One region of the Phytohabitans sp. LJ34 genome, then DNA from elsewhere that is predicted to be linked to it. Evidence: predicted binding sites of a transcription regulator. Region 1 holds the regulator's gene; each other region holds the start of a gene.
The links. Region 1 encodes HrcA, which represses chaperone genes, less so after heat shock. Its sites were predicted from a motif close to GGTTNGCACNCTCNNNNNGAGNGTGCNAACC; they were not measured.
Positions count from the first base shown of each region.

Region 1 (5,997 bases):
AGGTCGCGGCTCCAGTCGTGCCTGCCGACGACCAGCCCGAGCACGGCCACGAGTGCAAGGCCGACGGCTGCCACTACCCCTGCCCGAATACGCACCGTCACCCCTCAGTGAGTTGTCCGTCCAGGGTACGACCTCAACCTGCCGGCGACCGTACCCATGGGCGGTTTGGCGCGGAAGGGGGAGTCAAGCCCCTTCCGGCCCTGCGGGCACCCACGACGCGTGGCGTTTCTCCCGAAACGCCCGGACCCCCTCCCGCCCCTCTTCTGACTGGAAGTAGCCCACCGAAAGGGCGGAGAGTTCCGCCAGTTCTTCACGTACGGTAGCGGTCGATCTCCGGTGCAGGACGCCTTTCGTGCCGGCGAGTGCCTCCGGGCCGCCGAGCACCAGCGCGCCGCAGTAGGCCGCGACGGTGGCGTCCAGCGTCGCCGCCGGCGCGGCGGCCGTGACGAGCCCGATCTGCGCCGCCCTCCGCCCGTCGAAGGTGTCTCCGGTCAGGAAGAGCTCGGCCGCCGCCCGCGGGGTGAGGCGGGGGAGCACGGTGGCGGAGATGACCGCGGGCACCACGCCCAGCCGTACCTCGGAGAAGGCGAACGTGGCCTCCTCGGCGCAGATCGCGATGTCGGCCGCCGCCACGAGGCCGAGGCCGCCGGCCCGCGCCGGCCCACCCACCCGGGCCACCACCGGCTTGGGGCACTCCCAGATGGCCGCGAGCACGTCGCCGAGCATCCCCACCGGGATCCGCCCGCTTGTGACTGCCTCGGCGGTCTCCTTGAGATCGGCGCCGGAGCAGAAGACCGGGCCGGTGTGGGAGAGCACCACCACCCGCACCGCTTCGTCGCCCTCCGCCGCCTCCAGCGCCGCCATCAGCTGGGTCATCAGCGGGGTGGAGAGCGCGTTGCGGTTGTGCGGGCTGTCGAGTGTGAGCGTCGCCACGCCCTGCCCGGTCTCGACCCGGACCAGCGACTCACCGTCAGAAGTCATGCGGGCAGACTAGAACCCATGCCCGGAGCACTCCCAGAAGGCGAGGCCGTCCCCCGCGACGGCGCCCTGCCGCCGGGCACGAGCCTGGGCGGGCGCGGCTTCGGCGTGTACGTGCACGTGCCCTTCTGCGCGAGCCGGTGCGGCTACTGCGACTTCAACACCTACACCGCGGCCGAGCTGGGCGGCGGGGCGAGCCGCGACGAGTATCCGGACACCGTGCTCGCCGAGCTCGACCTCGCGCGTCGGGTGGTGTCACCCGCGCGGGTCGACACGGTGTTCGTCGGCGGCGGGACGCCCACGCTGCTCGACCCGGACGACCTCGCCCGCATCCTGGAGGCGATCGACCGCACCTGGGGCCTCGCCGCCGACGCCGAGGTCACCACCGAGGCCAACCCGGAGTCGGTCACGCCGGCGTCGCTCCAGCGCCTGCGCAAGGCCGGCTTCACGCGGGTGTCGCTGGGCATGCAGTCGATCTCCCCGGGTGTGCTCCAGGTGCTGGAGCGCCGGCACACCGCGGGCCGGGCGCCGGCCGCGGCGGCCGAGGCCCGCGAAGCCGGCTTCGACCACGTCAACCTCGACCTGATCTACGGCACGCCGGGCGAGACCGCGGACGACTTCGCCGCCTCGCTGGCGGCGGCCGTGCGCGCGGGCGTCGACCACGTCAGCGCGTACTCGCTGATCGTGGAAGACGGCACCCGGCTGGCCACCCGGATACGCCGCGGCGACCTGCCGTACCCGGACGACGACGTGGCCGCCGACCGCTACCTGGCCGCGGACGCCGCCCTGGGCGCGGCCGGCCTCTCCTGGTACGAGGTCTCCAACTGGGCGGCCGGCCCGGCGGCGCGCTGCCGGCACAACCTGCTGTATTGGACCGGTGGCGACTGGTGGGGCCTCGGGCCGGGCGCGCACAGCCACGTGGGCGGCGTGCGTTGGTGGAACGTCAAGCACCCGTCCGCGTACGCGTCGCGCCTGGCCGCGGGCGAGTCACCGGGTTACGCGCGGGAGGTGCTGTCGGCCGGCGACCGGCACGTGGAAGACGTGATGCTGCGCCTGCGGCTCGCGTCCGGCCTGCCGCTTTCCGTGCTCGACGGTCCGGGCCGCGAGGCGGCCGCGAGGGCGGCGGCGGATGGCCTGCTGGAGACACGCGACGGGCGGGCGGTGCTGACCCTGCGTGGCCGCCTACTCGCCGACGCCGTCGTCCGCGACCTCCTGCCCTAGGACCCGAGACCCAGAAGCAGACTTGCCCGGATCCGCGCCACCTGCGGACCGCCGCTCCCGCCGGAGACCGCGGAGGTCGGCGGCTCGCGGGGCGAGCCGAAATCCCCAACCCCCGCTGCCAGGTCCGCGGTTCAAGCCCTTTCGGGCGTCGCGAAAGCGACGCTTCAACCAACAGCGGACGGGTGAGGCCGCGGGAGCGACGGTCTGGACCACGACGGACATCGCGGTAGCTCAGATATCGAGTATTGGGTTGGATCTTTGATGCTGCGAGACCCCGGTGACCGAGTGGATCACCGGGGTCTCGCGCTGTCACTTGATGATCGAGATGCTCATCGGGTAGTTGTACAGCTGGCCGTCGTTGGCCTTCACGCCGCCGATGATGCCGAAGACGATCGCGATGATCATCGCGACCGGCGCGAGGATGAAGCCGATCAGCGCGCAGACCAGGATCCAGCAGATCACCGTGATGATCGACCACAGCAGCTGGAAGTTGAGCGCCGCGACCGCGTGCGCGCGCACGGTCGGCGACTGGCTGCCCTTGGCCAGCAGTGACACCAGCGGGCCAACCCAGCCCAGCGTGCCGCCGCCGATGAACGCGCCGGCCGCGCCGCCGAAGTGGGCGACGAGTGCCCACGTCTTCTCGTCGTTGTTGGCGTATCCCGCCGGCGCCGGGCCGGCCGCGTAGTAGCCGCCGGGCGGACCCTGCGGCGGGTAGCCGGGCGGTGGCTGGTAACCCGCTCCGGGCGGTGGGTAGCCGGCCCCGCTCGTGGGCGGCGGGGGTGGCGGTGGAGCGTCACTCGGTGGGGGTGAGTAACCGGGAGAGGGTGCCTCGCCCGGCATCGAGTAGGACGCTGGGGGTGTCGGCGGAGAGGTCGGCTCCGGCGGCGTGGCGCCAGGCTCGTCCCCTCCGGGAGGGCGAGGTGGTTCTGTCATGAAGGTCACGGTAGGGGCACGGATCAACCGACGCCACACAACACACTTACCAGTTGCGGACATTGTGCCCAAAGAGATCATCGCGGTCGTGTGGGGGTGCGACGTAGACTGGCACTCGCTACAGTCGAGTGCCAGTCTCTTCATCTGGTGCGGCAGGGGGTGACAGTGAGTCTCGATGACCGCAAGCTCGACGTGCTCCGAGCGATCGTCGAGGATTACGTCGCCACCCAGGAGCCGGTCGGCAGCAAGGCTCTTGTGGAGCGACACCAGTTGGGCGTCTCGCCCGCGACAGTGCGAAACGACATGGCCGTTCTCGAAGAGGAGGGCTACATCCGGCAGCCGCACACCAGCGCCGGCCGCGTGCCGACCGACCGTGGCTACCGGCTCTTCGTCGACCGGCTCTCCCGGGTCAAGCCGCTGAGCCCCGCCGAGCGGCGGGCGATCGAGCGGTTTCTGGCCGGGGCGCTCGACCTCGACGACGTGGTGCACCGCACGGTGCGCCTGCTCGCCCAGCTCACCCGCCAGGTCGCCGTGGTGCAGTACCCAAGCCTGTCCCGCTCCTCGGTGCGCCACCTGGAGCTGGTGCCGATCTCCACGACGAGGGTCATGCTCGTGATGATCGCCGACACCGGTCGGGTGGAGCAGCGGCTCGTCGAGCTGCCTGCGCCCGTGCCCGTCGACGCCGTCACCGACCTCCGCCGCCTGTTAAACGAAAAGCTCGTGGGCAAGCGGCTGTCGGACGCGCCGCCGCTGGTCCAGGCGCTGGTCGAGGAGGTCGCGCCGGATGCCCGAAACACCATGGCCACCCTCGCCACGGTCTTGCTGGAGACGCTCGTCGAGCGGCACGACGAGCGGATCGCGCTGGCCGGCCGGGCCAATCTGACCCGCGGCGGCCTGCTCGACTTCCAGGGCTCCCTGCGCCCGATCCTCGAGGCGCTCGAGGAGGAGGTCATCCTGCTCAAGCTCCTCGGCGAGGTCGACGCGGACACCCTCCTGATCCGCATCGGCGACGAAAACGAGATCGACAATCTCCGGTCCACCTCGGTTGTCAGCACGGGCTACGGTCCAGGCGCGACAATCGTGGGTGGTCTCGGCGTCCTCGGGCCGACGAGGATGGACTACCCCGGCACCATCGCCACCGTGCGCGCCGTGGCACGCTACGTAGGCGACCTGTTGGGAAACAACTAGCCCGGGACAGCGCGAGAGCATGAGGACACGGAACGCAGTGGCCAAGGACTACTACGGGATTCTCGGCGTGAGCCGAGACGCATCCGACGACGAGATCAAGCGCGCCTACCGGAAGCTGGCCCGCCAGTACCATCCGGACGTCAACCCGGATCCGGATGCGCACGAGAAGTTCAAGGACATCAACGCCGCGTACGAGGTGCTTTCAGACGACCAAAAGCGGCAGATCGTCGACCTCGGCGGCGACCCTCTCGCCCCTGGTGGCGGTGGGCCGGGTGGTGGTCCCGGCGCGGGGCCATTCGTCGGATTCCAGGACATCATGGACGCGTTCTTCGGCACGGCTGCCGGGGCGCGCGGTCCGCGTTCGCGCACCCGGCCGGGTGCCGACGCGATCCTGCGGCTGGAGCTCGAGCTGACCGAGACCGCGTTCGGGGTGGAGGCGCCGATCACGGTGGACACCGCCGTGCTCTGCACCACGTGCTCCGGCGCCGGCACCGCCGCCGGCACCCACCTGGCCACGTGCGAGGCCTGCGGCGGGCGCGGCGAGGTGCAGTCGGTGCAGCGCACGTTCCTCGGCCAGGTCGTCTCGTCCCGGCCGTGCACCGTCTGCCAGGGCTACGGCACCGTGATCCCGCACCCCTGCGCCACCTGCGGCGGTGACGGCCGGGTCCGCACCCGCCGCTCGCTGACCGTGAAGATCCCGGCCGGCGTCGAAGACGGCATGCGCATTCGCCTGGCCCAGCAGGGCGAGGTCGGCCCCGGCGGCGGCACGGCCGGCGACCTCTACGTCGAGATCCACGAGCGCCCGCACGACGTGTACTCCCGCAAGGGCGACGACCTGCACTGCCGCGTCACCGTCCCGATGACCGCGGCGGCGCTCGGCACCCGCCTGACCATCAAGACGCTCGACAGCGAGGAGCAGCTCGATGTCAAGGCCGGCACCCAGCCCGGCGCGACGTTGCGGCTGCGCGCCCGCGGCGTGCCCCACCTGCGCGGCACCGGCCGGGGTGACCTCTTCGTCCACCTCGACGTACGCACGCCCACCAAGCTCGACCCGGAGCAGGAGCGCATCCTGCGCGAGTTCGCCAAGACCCGCGGCGAGGAGGTCGCCGAGCTCACCAAGCAGGGCGGCTTCTTCTCCCGGATGCGGGACGCCTTCAACGGCCACGCGTGAGTGAGCGGAGCTCGCCCGCGGCGGTGAGCGAGCGGTCGAAGGGGGCGGCGTGAGCCTCCCGCTCTTTCTGGTCGATGCGCTGCCCACCGGGTCGACCCACGTCCTCGACGGTCCGGAGGGACACCACGCGGCCACCGTCCAGCGGCTGCGGGTCGGTGAGGAGCTGCTGCTGGCCGACGGGCGGGGCGGCACGGCCACCGCGGTGGTCACCGCCGCCGGCCGCGGCACCCTCGATCTGCGGATCGTCAGCACCGGGTACGTGAAAGCACCCGACCCCCGGCTCGTGGTGATCCAGGGCATCGCCAAGGGCGAGCGCGGCGAGCTGGCCGTGCAAGCGATGACCGAGGCCGGCGTAGACGAGATCGTGCCCTGGGCGGCCTCCCGCTCGGTGGTCCAGTGGCGCGGCGACCGCGGCGACCGCGCCCGCGACCGCTGGGTGACCACGGCCCGCGAGGCCGCCAAGCAGGCCCGCCGCCCCTGGCTTCCACTCGTCGCGCCGGCGTCCA
Region 1 covers NZ_JBQHDG010000015.1:46,938-52,934, forward strand. The annotation lists gene ACTMTJ_RS25645 (hypothetical protein) at 1-95, opposite strand, end outside; gene ACTMTJ_RS25650 (enoyl-CoA hydratase-related protein) at 184-981, opposite strand; gene hemW (radical SAM family heme chaperone HemW) at 1,000-2,199, shown strand; gene ACTMTJ_RS25660 (DUF4870 domain-containing protein) at 2,509-3,132, opposite strand; gene hrcA (heat-inducible transcriptional repressor HrcA) at 3,298-4,320, shown strand; gene dnaJ (molecular chaperone DnaJ) at 4,358-5,491, shown strand; gene ACTMTJ_RS25675 (16S rRNA (uracil(1498)-N(3))-methyltransferase) at 5,541-5,997, shown strand, end outside.

Region 2 (5,997 bases), on a different contig from region 1:
CTGATCTTCCTCATGACGCATCTCCCCACGTGATAGCCACTCGAACTCATCGGTCCGGCCACCCTATCCACGAGCCGAGCCGTCAAGCGATCTTGGCGGGCCAATCACGCGTAATGGTTGCGGTTTATCGCAACCACGCCGCCGAGTTGAGCTACCGCGATGTCCGTCGTGGTCCACGCCGTTGCTCCCGCGGCCTCACCCGTCCGCCGTTGGTCGCGGTTACCCCCTGATGCCCGCGCGGCCATCGGGAGCAGCGGTCTGGACCACGGCGGACATCGCGGTAGCTCAGGTCTGTGTCTTGGGTTGGATCCGCCTTACGGCCCGGACCGGCCGTCGAAAACGGGCATCGGGCGCATCCGGATCGATAGTCTCGTTTCTCCGCGAGCCTCCCTACCGGCCCATAACGTTGCCCGTGGAAGGAGGAGATCATGGCCAAGGAAAAGCGACCGAAGGACGATCTCCAAACCGTGGCGAAGTCCCGTATGGCCCAGACGCCGGCCGAGACGGCTGGGGGCAGGCTCGACCAGAGCCTCCCACCGGGCGCGGCCCGACCAGACCGGTCGGACCGCCCGGAGCGGCCGGACATGGCGACCAGGCGGGACGCGAATTCGCCACAGCCCAACCAGCACAACCAGCCGCGAACCGGACAGCCCCGCGAGATGAGCGGGCCTCAGGCGTCCACTGAGGACATGCCGCCGAAGCCGATGTCGCGGGCGGATAAGCAGCGCAACCAGCCACGTCGCTGACGCCGGTAAAGCCGGCCGCGGCGCACGGCCGCCGCGCAAGCGACGCGAGCGCTGACCAAATAGCGAAGGGGCGAGCCGGGTTAACCGGCTCGCCCCTCCATTTAGGACAGGTTGACCCTCACCTGAGCACAGGTAGGGATCAGAAGTCCATGTCACCGCCGCCGGGCGCACCCGCCGGGGCCTTCTCCTTCTCCGGCTTGTCCGCCACCACAGCCTCGGTGGTGAGGAACAGGGCCGCGATCGACGCCGCGTTCTGAAGCGCCGAACGGGTCACCTTGGCCGGGTCGATGATGCCCGCCGCCAGCAGGTCGACGTACTCACCGGTGGCCGCGTTGAGGCCGTGGTTGGTGTCCAGGTTGCGCACCTTCTCCACCACGACGCCACCCTCGAGGCCGGCGTTGACGGCGATCTGGCGCAGCGGCGCGTCGAGCGCGATCTTCACGATCGTGGCGCCGGTGGCCTCGTCGCCGACCAGGTCGAGCTTGTCGAAGGCGCTCTTGCCGGCCTGCACCAGCGCGACGCCGCCACCCGGGACGATGCCCTCTTCGACGGCGGCCTTGGCGTTGCGGACCGCGTCTTCGATGCGGTGCTTGCGCTCCTTGAGCTCGACCTCGGTGGCCGCGCCGACCTTGATGACCGCGACACCGCCGGCCAGCTTGGCCAGGCGCTCCTGGAGCTTTTCGCGGTCGTAGTCGGAGTCGCTCTTTTCGATCTCGGCGCGGATCTGGTTGACCCGGCCCTGGATCTGGTCGGCGTCACCGGCACCGTCGACGATCGTGGTCTCGTCCTTGGTCACCACGACCTTGCGGGCGCGGCCCAGCAGGTCGAGCGAGGCGGCGTCGAGCTTGAGCCCGACCTCCTCGCTGATGACCTGACCGCCGGTGAGGATGCCGATGTCGGTCAGCATCGCCTTGCGGCGGTCGCCGAAGCCGGGCGCCTTCACGGCGACGGACTTGAACGTGCCGCGCACCTTGTTGACGACCAGGGTGGCCAGCGCCTCGCCCTCGACGTCCTCGGCGATGATCGCGAGCGGCTTGCCCGACTGCATGACCTTCTCGAGGATCGGCAGCAGGTCCTTCACCGACGAGATCTTGCTGTTGACGATCAGGATGTAGGGGTCGTCGAGGACGGCCTCCATCCGCTCGGCGTCGGTCCAGAAGTACGGCGAGATGTAGCCCTTGTCGAAGCGCATGCCCTCGGTGAGCTCGAGCTCGAGGCCGAAGGTGTTGCTCTCCTCGACGGTGATGACGCCTTCCTTGCCGACCTTGTCCATCGCCTCGGCGATGATCTCGCCAACGGTGGCGTCACCGGCCGAGATCGACGCGGTGGAGGCGATCTGCTCCTTGGTCTCGACGTCCTTGGCGAGCTTCGCCAGCTCCTCCGCGACGTTGGCGACGGCCGCCTCGATGCCCCGCTTGAGGGCCATCGGGTTGGCGCCGGCAGCCACGTTGCGCAGGCCCTCGCGGACCAGCGCCTGGGCCAGGACGGTCGCCGTCGTCGTGCCGTCACCGGCCACGTCGTCGGTCTTCTTCGCGACCTCCTTGACCAGCTCCGCGCCGATCTTCTCGTAGGGGTCCTCGAGCTCGATCTCCTTGGCGATGCTCACACCATCGTTGGTGATGGTGGGCGCGCCCCACTTCTTCTCGAGCACGACGTTGCGGCCCTTCGGGCCCAGCGTCACCTTTACGGCGTCGGCGAGGGTGTTCATGCCCCGCTCAAGGCCGCGGCGCGCCTCCTCGTCGAACGCGATAATCTTGGCCATACGGCGTTGTCCTCCAGCTGGACATCCACGGCACTCCGGGCCTCAGGCTCGAAGCGCGCAGCGACCTTCCGTCGGCCGGGCCGGATAGCCCGCGACGACCGGCCACGTGCCGCGTCACCATCTGAGGTGCGCACGACCGCGGCCCCACCGCCCCGACCATTTGGCACTCACATGCCGCGAGTGCCAACAACCTGTTTAGCACTCTCCCCTAGGGAGTGCAAGCGCGTCCGGTGAACGGGCGATGAGGGCTGGGAAAAGCCGCACTAGAAAAGCTGGGAGGCGGGGCCGGATACCGGTGCCCCGCCTCAACGCGTTACTGGGCGGCTCAGGCGATGACCCGAACCTTCTCGGCCTGTGGCCCCTTCTGGCCCTGAGCGATCTCGAACTCCACGCGCTGGCCGTCGTCCAACGCCTTGTATCCGTCCATCTCGATCGCCGAGAAGTGGACGAAGACGTCCTGACCGCCGTCTACCGCGATGAAGCCGTAGCCCTTTTCGCTGTTGAACCACTTGACGGTGCCCTGTGCCACGGTGCACTTCCCTCACTTCGATGGTGCTGGGTTCGACAACCCCCGGCCGAACTGTCTGCTTGGCCGGGGCCGCCGATCCGTGGTCCGGGGTGGTCCGTCGAACACAGCGGCCGAAATCGCACGCTACACGAGGACCCCCGCCCGCGCACTACCCCAAAACGGACACCCGGGTCGTCACCCGGCATCCTGCCGCCCCTACCAGCACTCCTGCCTCGTTGAACTCACGTGGTTTCACACAGGCCAAACGGGCGGGGAAAGCACCGCGCACGGCTCGGTCAAGGGTGGCTCGCGGCGGCGTACGTAGCAGCCGCGCTGACCACCGTCGCCCTGGTCGCGACGGTGAGCACCAGCGAGGGTGCGGCGGTGCCCCGCTGGGTCTCCGGAGCGGACCGGGCGGCGGTGCCTTCGCCGGCGCCACCGCCACCGCGGGTCCACGTCGAACACGCCGGCTTCCTCTCCTGGGCATTGCTCGACCGCGGCACCGGCAGGATCAGCGGCTCGGCCAACCTCGCCGCACCCAGCGACACGATGTCGATGGTCAAGGCCTGGATCGCGGCCGACTACCTGCGGATGGCAGCGGACGGGGAGATCAGCGAGGCGCGGCTGCGCCAGCTCACCATCATGATCCGGGACAGCGACAACGCGGCCGCGGAGGCGCTGTTCGAGGCGGTCGGGCGCCGGGCCTCGATCGAGCGGCTGATCGCGAGTTGCGGGCTCACCGAGAGCAGCGCGTACGGCGAGTGGTGGAGCAAGACCACGATCTCCGCGCGGGACACCGTACGGCTCGGCGCCTGCATCGCGGACGGGCGGGCGGCGGGTCCACGGTGGACGGACTGGTTGCTGGACCAGATGCGCCAGGTACGCGGCGCCGGCGACTTCGGCGTGCGGCTCACCCTCCCCGACCCCGGCCGCGTGGCGATCAAGAACGGCTGGCTCCTGCGCGACGAGGACAAGCTGTGGCACATCAGCTGCCTCGCGATCACCGGCGAGTGGGTGCTCGGCGTACTGGTCCGCTACCCGGGCACGCTCGGCTTCGACTACGGCACCGCGCTTTGCGAGGAGGTCGGCCGCCAGGCCGTTGCCGCCGTTTAGGGTGGCCTGGTGACTGTGCGGCGGGTGCGAATCGAGGACGCGGGCCGGATGCGCGCACTCCGCCTGGAGATGCTCGCCGACACCCCGCTCGCCTTCCTGGAGACGCTCGCCGAGGCGGCGGCGCTCCCGCACCGCGAGTTCACCGAGCGGGTCGCCCGTGCCGCGTTCGGCGACTTCTGCGCCCAGTTCATCGCGGAGGTGGACGGGCGCTTCGTCGGGCACGCCGGCGGGATCGCCTCGCCCGACGACCCCAAGCTCACGATCATCTTCGCCGTGTACATCACGCCCGCCCACCGCGGCAGCGGCGTCCTGCGTGACCTCGTCGACGGCGTGGCCGCCTGGTCGCGCGGCGCCGGCCGCCCCGACCTGCTGCTGGAGGTCGTGGTCGGCAACGACCGGGCCGTGCGGGCCTACGAGCGGCTCGGCTTCGTCGACACCGGCATCCGCGTCGTCCACCCGGTGATCCCGGTGCTCACCGAGCTACAGATGCGCCGCCCCGCCTAGGCGGTGTGGCGGCGCGACTGGACGATGCGGAAGCGACTGGCCACGTACGCGCCGTCGGTCAGTGCCGCGTTCGCCGCCGGGTTGGCGCCGCTCGCGTGGAAGTCGGAGAACGCCGCCGACTGGTTGACGAAGACGCCACCGGTCAGGTTGCAGGAGAGGTGGACGCCCACGTCGAGCGCGGCCGCCTCGGCGTCGTCGAGCACCTTCTCGTCGGTCGAGTACACGGAGGCGGTCAGCGCGCCCCGCTCGCCCACGGTCGACCGGAAGATCTCCAGGCTCTGCGCCGTCGAGTCGGTCGTGATCACGAACGAGATGGGCCCGAACCACTCCCTGCCGTAGGTCTCCTCGGCGTCCGCGGGCAGCTTCAGGATCACGGGGGTACGGACGACCGCGCCCTCGAACGCCGGATGGTCGACGACCCGCGACTCCAGCACCGGCTCGCCGATCGACTTGACCTCGTCGAGCCGGTCGAGCACGCCGTCGTTGACGATCGCGCCGGTCAGCTCGACCGCGCGGGCCGGGTCGCCGGTCAGCTTGCCCACCGCGCCAGCGATGCCGGCCGCCACCTCGTCGAACGACTTGTGCCCCTGGTCGGTGCCGATGCCGCCGGCCGGCACCAGGACGTTTTGCGGCGTGGTGCACATCTGTCCGCTGTAGAGGGTCAGCGAGAAGCCGATATTGCGGCACATGCCGGCGAAGTCGTCGGTGGAGTCGACCACGATCGTGTTGACGCCGGCCTTTTCCGTGTACACGGCGGCCTGGCGCGCGTTTTCCTCCAGCCACTCGCCGTACGCGGTGGAGCCGGTGTAGTCGATGATCTTGACCTCGGGCCGCAGCGCCAGCGTGGACGCGAGCGCCTCGCCGGGCGCCTCGGGGGCGAGCAGCACCACATTCGGGTCGAAGCCCGCCTCGGCAAGCACCTCGCGGGCGTACCGCACGGTCACGGCGAGCGGGAGCACCGCCCGGGGGTGCGGCTTGACGATCACCGGGTTGCCGGTGGCGAGGGAGGCGAACAGCCCCGGGTACGAGTTCCAAGTCGGGAACGTGTTGCAACCGATGACGAGACCGATGCCGCGCGGCACCACGTGAAACCGCTTGGTCATCCGCAGCGGGTCGCCCTTGCCTGCCGGCTTCTCCCACGCGGCCTCGCCGGGGTGGCGGGTCATCTCCGCGTACGAGTACGCCAGCGCCTCCAGCGCGCGGTCGAGCGCGTGCGCCCCGCCCGCCTGGAACGCCATCACGAACGCCTGCCCGCTGGTGAACTGCACGGCGTTGGCGAGCTCGAAGACGTGCGCGTGCAGCCGGGCCAGGATCTCCAGGCAGACGCCGACGCGGACCTGCGGGCCGGCGTCGCGCCAGGCCGG
Region 2 covers NZ_JBQHDG010000014.1:199,132-205,128, reverse strand. The annotation lists gene ACTMTJ_RS25020 (dihydrofolate reductase family protein) at 1-14, opposite strand, end outside; gene ACTMTJ_RS25015 (hypothetical protein) at 429-746, shown strand; gene groL (chaperonin GroEL) at 886-2,508, opposite strand; gene ACTMTJ_RS25005 (cold-shock protein) at 2,834-3,037, opposite strand; gene ACTMTJ_RS25000 (serine hydrolase) at 3,377-4,129, shown strand; gene ACTMTJ_RS24995 (N-acetyltransferase family protein) at 4,139-4,633, shown strand; gene paaN (phenylacetic acid degradation protein PaaN) at 4,630-5,997, opposite strand, start outside.
Region 2: groL (chaperonin GroEL) is a predicted target of HrcA. The motif match lies at 2,702-2,732, and genes of this name have one in related genera.

Region 3 (5,997 bases), on a different contig from region 1:
GTGATCTCACAGCTACTCGACCGCCGAGAGCCCCTCGCCGTCCTCACCGCACGCGAACGCGAAGTGCTCGCGGTCATGGCCGAAGGCCGCTCCAACGCCGCGATCGCCGCCAAACTCCGCATCACCGAGAAGGCCGTAAGCAAGCACATCAACAACATCCTCACCAAACTGAACATGCCACCCTCCGACGACGACAACCGCCGCGTCCTCGCCGTCCTGGCCTACCTCAACGCCTGACGGCTGGAACGGACACCAGACACCGAATACGACGGCCCGTTGCCGCCCTCATGACCTGGCCGCCGAGTACACGGTGGCCGGGTGGTCGTTGCCGAAAACCCGCCGGCAGCTGGCCAGGGTGTCCGTGGCTCGAGAGCGTCCTGCGGTGCCGGCACAGCAACCAGGGGGCGGCCGCCTGGTTCAACGATCCGGCGCCCCGGGGGCAGATGCGGGGCAGCCGGCGTTCGGGGGATCCCGGCTGCCCCACGTACTGGAGGGAGTGCCCTTGCCTTTCCAGCATCGGTAACCTGCTGGCACGCAGCAATTGGGGTAATCCCTCAATCTGCCAGCGCTACTTCTTCACCAGTGGCTTGCCGTCCTTGCAACGGCCGACCATCTACCGACGACGTTCTCGCCGGTGACATCGCCGGCTTTCTTGTCGCCGACGAACCGGTACAACGGCCAGCTGCGCCGAAGGGCTCCGGCGTGGCGCCGAGGATGGCGGCCATACCCGCGCTCAGCGCTACGATGCCGCGTGCGATCGCGTGAACGACAGTGAGGGTGTGGGCCGGCTCTCTTCTGATCTGTGTCAAAAGGCGCGGAGTAGCACCGGGACTGGACCGAGCATCGTGGCTGTGTACAGGGTTTGCGCCTATTCCCGATGCCGGCCCGGCGGTCGACCACGGTGTGGCCGGTGCCCATCCCACCTCTGGCAGCGGGCCGTCGTCGCCGAGGCGAGCGGGATCGGCGATGTCGTCCTCATGATGCGCGCGGTTTCGTCTCGACGCGCCGCGTCCGGAGGGTTCGCGTGATCCCTACCGCCGGCATCCGAATTGAGGTCACCGTTCCGCTGCGTTTCGTCGATGGCTACACCACTTTGGCAAGGCTCTTCACGTTCACCGGGCTGGTGGACGGGCGCGAGCATGTGGCGCTGCGGCTGGGCACGATCCGATCCGGCCAGCCGCCGCTGGTCCGCCCGCACAGCGAGTGCCTGACGGGCGACGTGTTCGGCAGCCAGCGTTGCGATTGCGGACCGCAGCTGCGTGAGTCGGCCGAGCGGATCACCGCCGCGGGCGGATATCTGCTTTATCTACGGCAAGAAGGCCGCGGTATCGGCCTGTACGCCAAGCTTGAGGCCTACACGCTCCAGGACACCGGGCTGGACACCTACCAGGCGAACCTCGCCCTGGGGCATGCCGAGGACGAACGGGACTACACCGTCGCCGCCCAGATGCTGCACGCACTCGACGCTGGCCAGATCGCACTACTGAGCAACAACCCGGACAAGGCCAGACAGCTGGACCGGCTCGGCATCGCCGTCACCGAGCAGGTGCCGACCGGGGTTCACGTATCCGTCGCCAACGCCGGATATCTGGCCGCCAAGGCCAAGCTCGGCGGCCACATGATCCCGACGACCATCTGCGACCGCGGGTAGGTCTCCTGATGGAAATAAGCGTGCGGTCCGGCTGCCCGTGGCCATCGCCACCCGCCCATGCGAAGGGATTTGCCAAGTGTTGTGGACCGGCCCGGTCAGTGGGCTCGCTGTACAGACCGGTGTGCTCCTCGCTCTGGCCGGGTTGGTCGGCCTGACACGGGCGGGCTGGGTGCTCGGCCTCGGGTACGCGATGGCGCTGACCGGCCTGCTGACCCATGGCCTGCGCCGGTCCGAGCAGGGCCGGCTAAGCCCGGCCGACTGGATCACCCTGACCCGCGCGATCCTCGTCGGCGCGGTTCTGGCACTGTCGGCATCCGTCCCCGGATCGGTCCGGATGATCGTCGCGATCGCGGCGCTCGCGCTACTTCTCGACGCGGTCGACGGTTGGATCGCCCGGCGCACCGGCACCGCGTCGCCACTCGGCGCTCGGTTCGACATGGAGGTCGATTCCTTCCTCCTGCTGGTACTCGCCATCTACGTCGCCCGGTCGGCCGGCGCGTGGATCGCCACAATCGGCCTGATGCGCTACCTGTATGCCGCCGCCGGCTGGGCACTGCCCTGGCTGCACGGCCGAGTTCCGTACCGGTACTGGCGCAAGGTCGTCGCCGTGGTCCAAGGCATCGTTCTCACATGCGCCGCGACCGGGATCTTCCCCACCTCGCTCATGCACATCGCTCTCGGCGCGGCGCTGGCCCTGCTTGTCGAATCCTTCGGGCGGGACGTCGTCTGGCTCGCCGCCCAACGTGGCACCCACCTCACCACACTGGGCCGCCTCGCGTTCCCAGTCTCGGCCGGCTCCCTCGCCTGGGACGGGCAACCCCTGCTCTCGGCCGGCATGGTCGCCGGCCGAGACGACTCGCCCTCCTAGCCACAGACGTGACCGGCTGGACAAGCCGGCAGCGGCTGACCCACACGCGCGCCGCGCCGACGCGTCGTGGACCCTCCCGCGCCGACGACAAGACCGCACGTGTGGAATCGCTCAGATCGTAACGGCGAGCCCAAGGCAGATCGCCACGTCGAACGACCGGGAGATCCGGCGTCGGCGGTGACCGGCGTCACCACGGGAGCCCGCGGGAATGCGCGGTCGGGCGAGCCGGTTGTACCGGGTGGTCGAACGTTTCTGTGTTCGTGGTTTACCTGTCCACGCCTGCGGATTCCGCGGGCGTGCCGCTGTTTCTTGGTTGAGATGGTGCGGTACCGCCGCTGCGACAACCGGCCGGCGGACCGCGACGCGGTTCGCGTCCCATCTCCTCCAGGAAGGCACTACATGGCACAGGGCACTGTGAAATGGTTCAACGACGACAAGGGCTTCGGCTTCATCATGGTCGACGGCGGAGGCACTGACGTCTTCGTCCACTTCTCCGCCATCCAAACGGCGGGCTTCCGCAGCCTGGCCGAGGACCAGCGGGTCGAGTTCGACATCGCCCAGGGCCCCAAGGGCCCGCAGGCCGAGTACGTCAAGGCCCTGTAAAGCTCCGAGGACCCGGGTACGGCCCCGTAACGACGCGAGGTCGCACCCGTCAAGCCTGCAGCCCCTCATCCGGCAACCCGGTCGGGGGGCTGTAGCTGTGTTCAACGGCCGATTACAGGATCGCTCCGCGCGAAGCCACCTCGATGGCGGCGACGCCCCTGCCGTAGAGCACCATGAGCCACGCTACCCAGGTCAGCCCCGTCACTTGCGTTCCAAGGGGAACGGTGGTGGACTGTGATTAGCACTCGCATTATCTGAGTGCTAACCGAATGGGATGAGACCCCGATCCGGGGCACCGTGCGGCGGTCATCGCAGGTCGGTCCGACCAGTGCCACTCGGCACGAGGAGCAGAGGACGACGCAGATGACCAAGTTGATCGTTTTCGGTGACGAGGCCCGTCGCGGCCTGGAACGCGGCATGAGCATCCTGGCGGACACGGTGAAGGTGACCCTGGGCCCGAAGGGTCGCAACGTCGTGCTCGACGCCGGGTGGGGGGTGCCCACGATCACCAACGACGGGGTCAGCATCGCCAAGGAGATCACGCTCGACGACCCGTACGAGAAGCTGGGCGCCGAGTTGGTCAAGGAAGTCGCCAAGAAGACCGATGACGTTGCCGGCGACGGCACCACGACCGCCACTGTCCTGGCCCAGGCACTCGTACGGCAGGGACTGCGCAACGTCGGCGCCGGTGCCAACCCGATCGCGCTCAAACGTGGCATCGAGGCCGCCGTCGCAGCGGTGGTGGAGGCGCTGAGGAACCAGGCCCATGAGGTGGAGACCAGGCAGCAGATCGCCGCGACCGCCTCGATCTCCGCCGCCGACCCGGCTATCGGGGAGATCGTCGCGGAGGCGATGGACAAGGTCGGCAAGGAAGGCGTCATCACCGTCGAGGAGAGCAACACCTTCGGCCTGGAGCTTGAGCTCACCGAGGGCATGCGCTTGGACAAGGGCTACATCTCGCCGTACTTCGCCACCGACACCGAACGGATGGAAGCCGTCCTCGACGATCCGTACCTGCTCATCGTCGACCACCGCGTCTCGCGTCTGAGCGACCTGCTCCCGGTCCTGGAAGAGGTCACACGCACTGGCAAGCCGCTGGTGGTCATCGCCGAGGATGTCGAAGGCGAGGCCCTCGCCACCCTGGTCGTAAACAAGGTCCGCGGCACCTTCGCGTCACTCGCCGTCAAGGCACCCGGCTTCGGTGACCGCCGCAAGGCGACCCTCGCCGACCTCGCCATCCTCACCGGTGGCCGGGTCATCAGCGACGAGGCCGGCATCGCACTCGACCAGGCCGGCCTGGACATGCTGGGCCGGGCCCGAAAGGTCGTCGTCACCGCGGACGAGACGACGATCGTCGACGGCGCCGGTGACGCCGAGTCGATCGCCGGCCGGGTCGCCCAGCTCCGCTTCGAGATCGACAACACCGACTCCGACTACGACCGGGAAAAGCTGCACGAGCGCCTAGCGAAGCTCGCCGGCGGCGTCGCGGTCATCAAGGTCGGCGCGGCCACCGAGGTCGAGCTCAACGAGCGCAAGCACCGCATCGAGGACGCCGTCCGCAACGCCAAGGCCGCCATCGAAGAGGGCCTGCTCCCCGGAGGCGGGGTGGCGTTGGCCAACGCGGCGGCCCACGCCCTGGACAAACTCGACCTGACCGGTGACGACGCCACCGGCGCGAACATCGTGCGTCTCGCCCTCACGGCGCCGCTCAAGCAGATCGCCAGCAACGCCGGCCTCGACGGCGCCGTCGTGGCCGAGAAAGTCACCACCCTGCCACCGGGCCACGGCCTCAACGCCGCGACCGGCGAGTACGTCGACATGGTCAAGGCAGGCATCGTCGAGCCCACCAAGGTCACCCGCTGCGCCCTCCAGAACGCCGCGTCAATCGCCGCGCTGTTCCTCACCACCGAGGTGCTCATCGCGGAAAAGCCCTGACACTGCCCGCACGCGCGTACTGTCATTGTCTACCGGTTCGTTGCCGCTCCAGTCCCCGGCGGCGCGTCCACCGCCATCCAGACGCACCGGGAGCCGGACATGTTCGAGCCGGTAACGCCGACACACGCCATCACCACAATGAGCGCCAGCGACCGCCTGCACGGGCTGGTCGATCGGGTCGCGGCCGGCGACCGGGTGGCGTTTCGACGTCTGTACACCCTTCTCGCCCTGCGGGTCTGGCGCGACGCCGTCCGGGCGCTGCCGCGTCCGCTCGACGCCCGAGCCGTGACGCGGTCGACGTTCGTGGAGGTGTGGCACATGGCCAGACACCACGTCGGCGCGGCCAGCATCGACAACCGCGCCTGGATCGCGGCGATCACCGCCCGCCGCGCCGACGACCGGCTCCGCGTCACCGGCATTACCAGCTCCCTACGCGACGACCATGACAGCCATACCCTTCGGGAACTCTCCGCACTGCTGGGGCGCCGGCCACGCAACGACCCGGATCGGTCTGGCATCCCATACCAGCGTCGACGCCCCTGACCCCGGTGGTGCGGGACGTTGGTTGCGGTCATCGTGCCGTCCACTGTGTCTGTCGGGTATGGACAGAGCGGTCACCGCCGAGCACCCGGCGGCCGGGCGTCGCCGATCGGGCCACGACCGTGGCCCGGCACGTCCAGGAAGGAATGCCCTATGGCCACCAACGCCTCTGCCTACCCGACCGACGTGGGAGCCGACACCCCTACAGTGACCGAGGCGCTCGCCGTGGCAGTGGCCGCGGCCGGCCTCGCCCCGTCGTTCCACCACGTCCCGCCGTGGCGGTGGCACATGACCGGCGACGGGCTGGACCTCCACGTCGAACCCAGCCGCCTTTCCGACCTCACCGACCCGGACGCCCGCCTGGCGATTTTGAGCTGCGGAGCCGCGTTGCACCACGCCC
Region 3 covers NZ_JBQHDG010000008.1:334,481-340,477, forward strand. The annotation lists gene ACTMTJ_RS17280 (response regulator transcription factor) at 1-237, shown strand, start outside; gene ACTMTJ_RS17285 (hypothetical protein) at 577-918, opposite strand; gene ACTMTJ_RS17290 (GTP cyclohydrolase II) at 1,028-1,651, shown strand; gene ACTMTJ_RS17295 (CDP-alcohol phosphatidyltransferase family protein) at 1,728-2,519, shown strand; gene ACTMTJ_RS17300 (cold-shock protein) at 2,919-3,122, shown strand; gene groL (chaperonin GroEL) at 3,486-5,057, shown strand; gene ACTMTJ_RS17310 (RNA polymerase sigma factor) at 5,157-5,600, shown strand; gene ACTMTJ_RS17315 (nitroreductase) at 5,751-5,997, shown strand, end outside.
Region 3: groL (chaperonin GroEL) is a predicted target of HrcA. The motif match lies at 3,359-3,389, and genes of this name have one in related genera.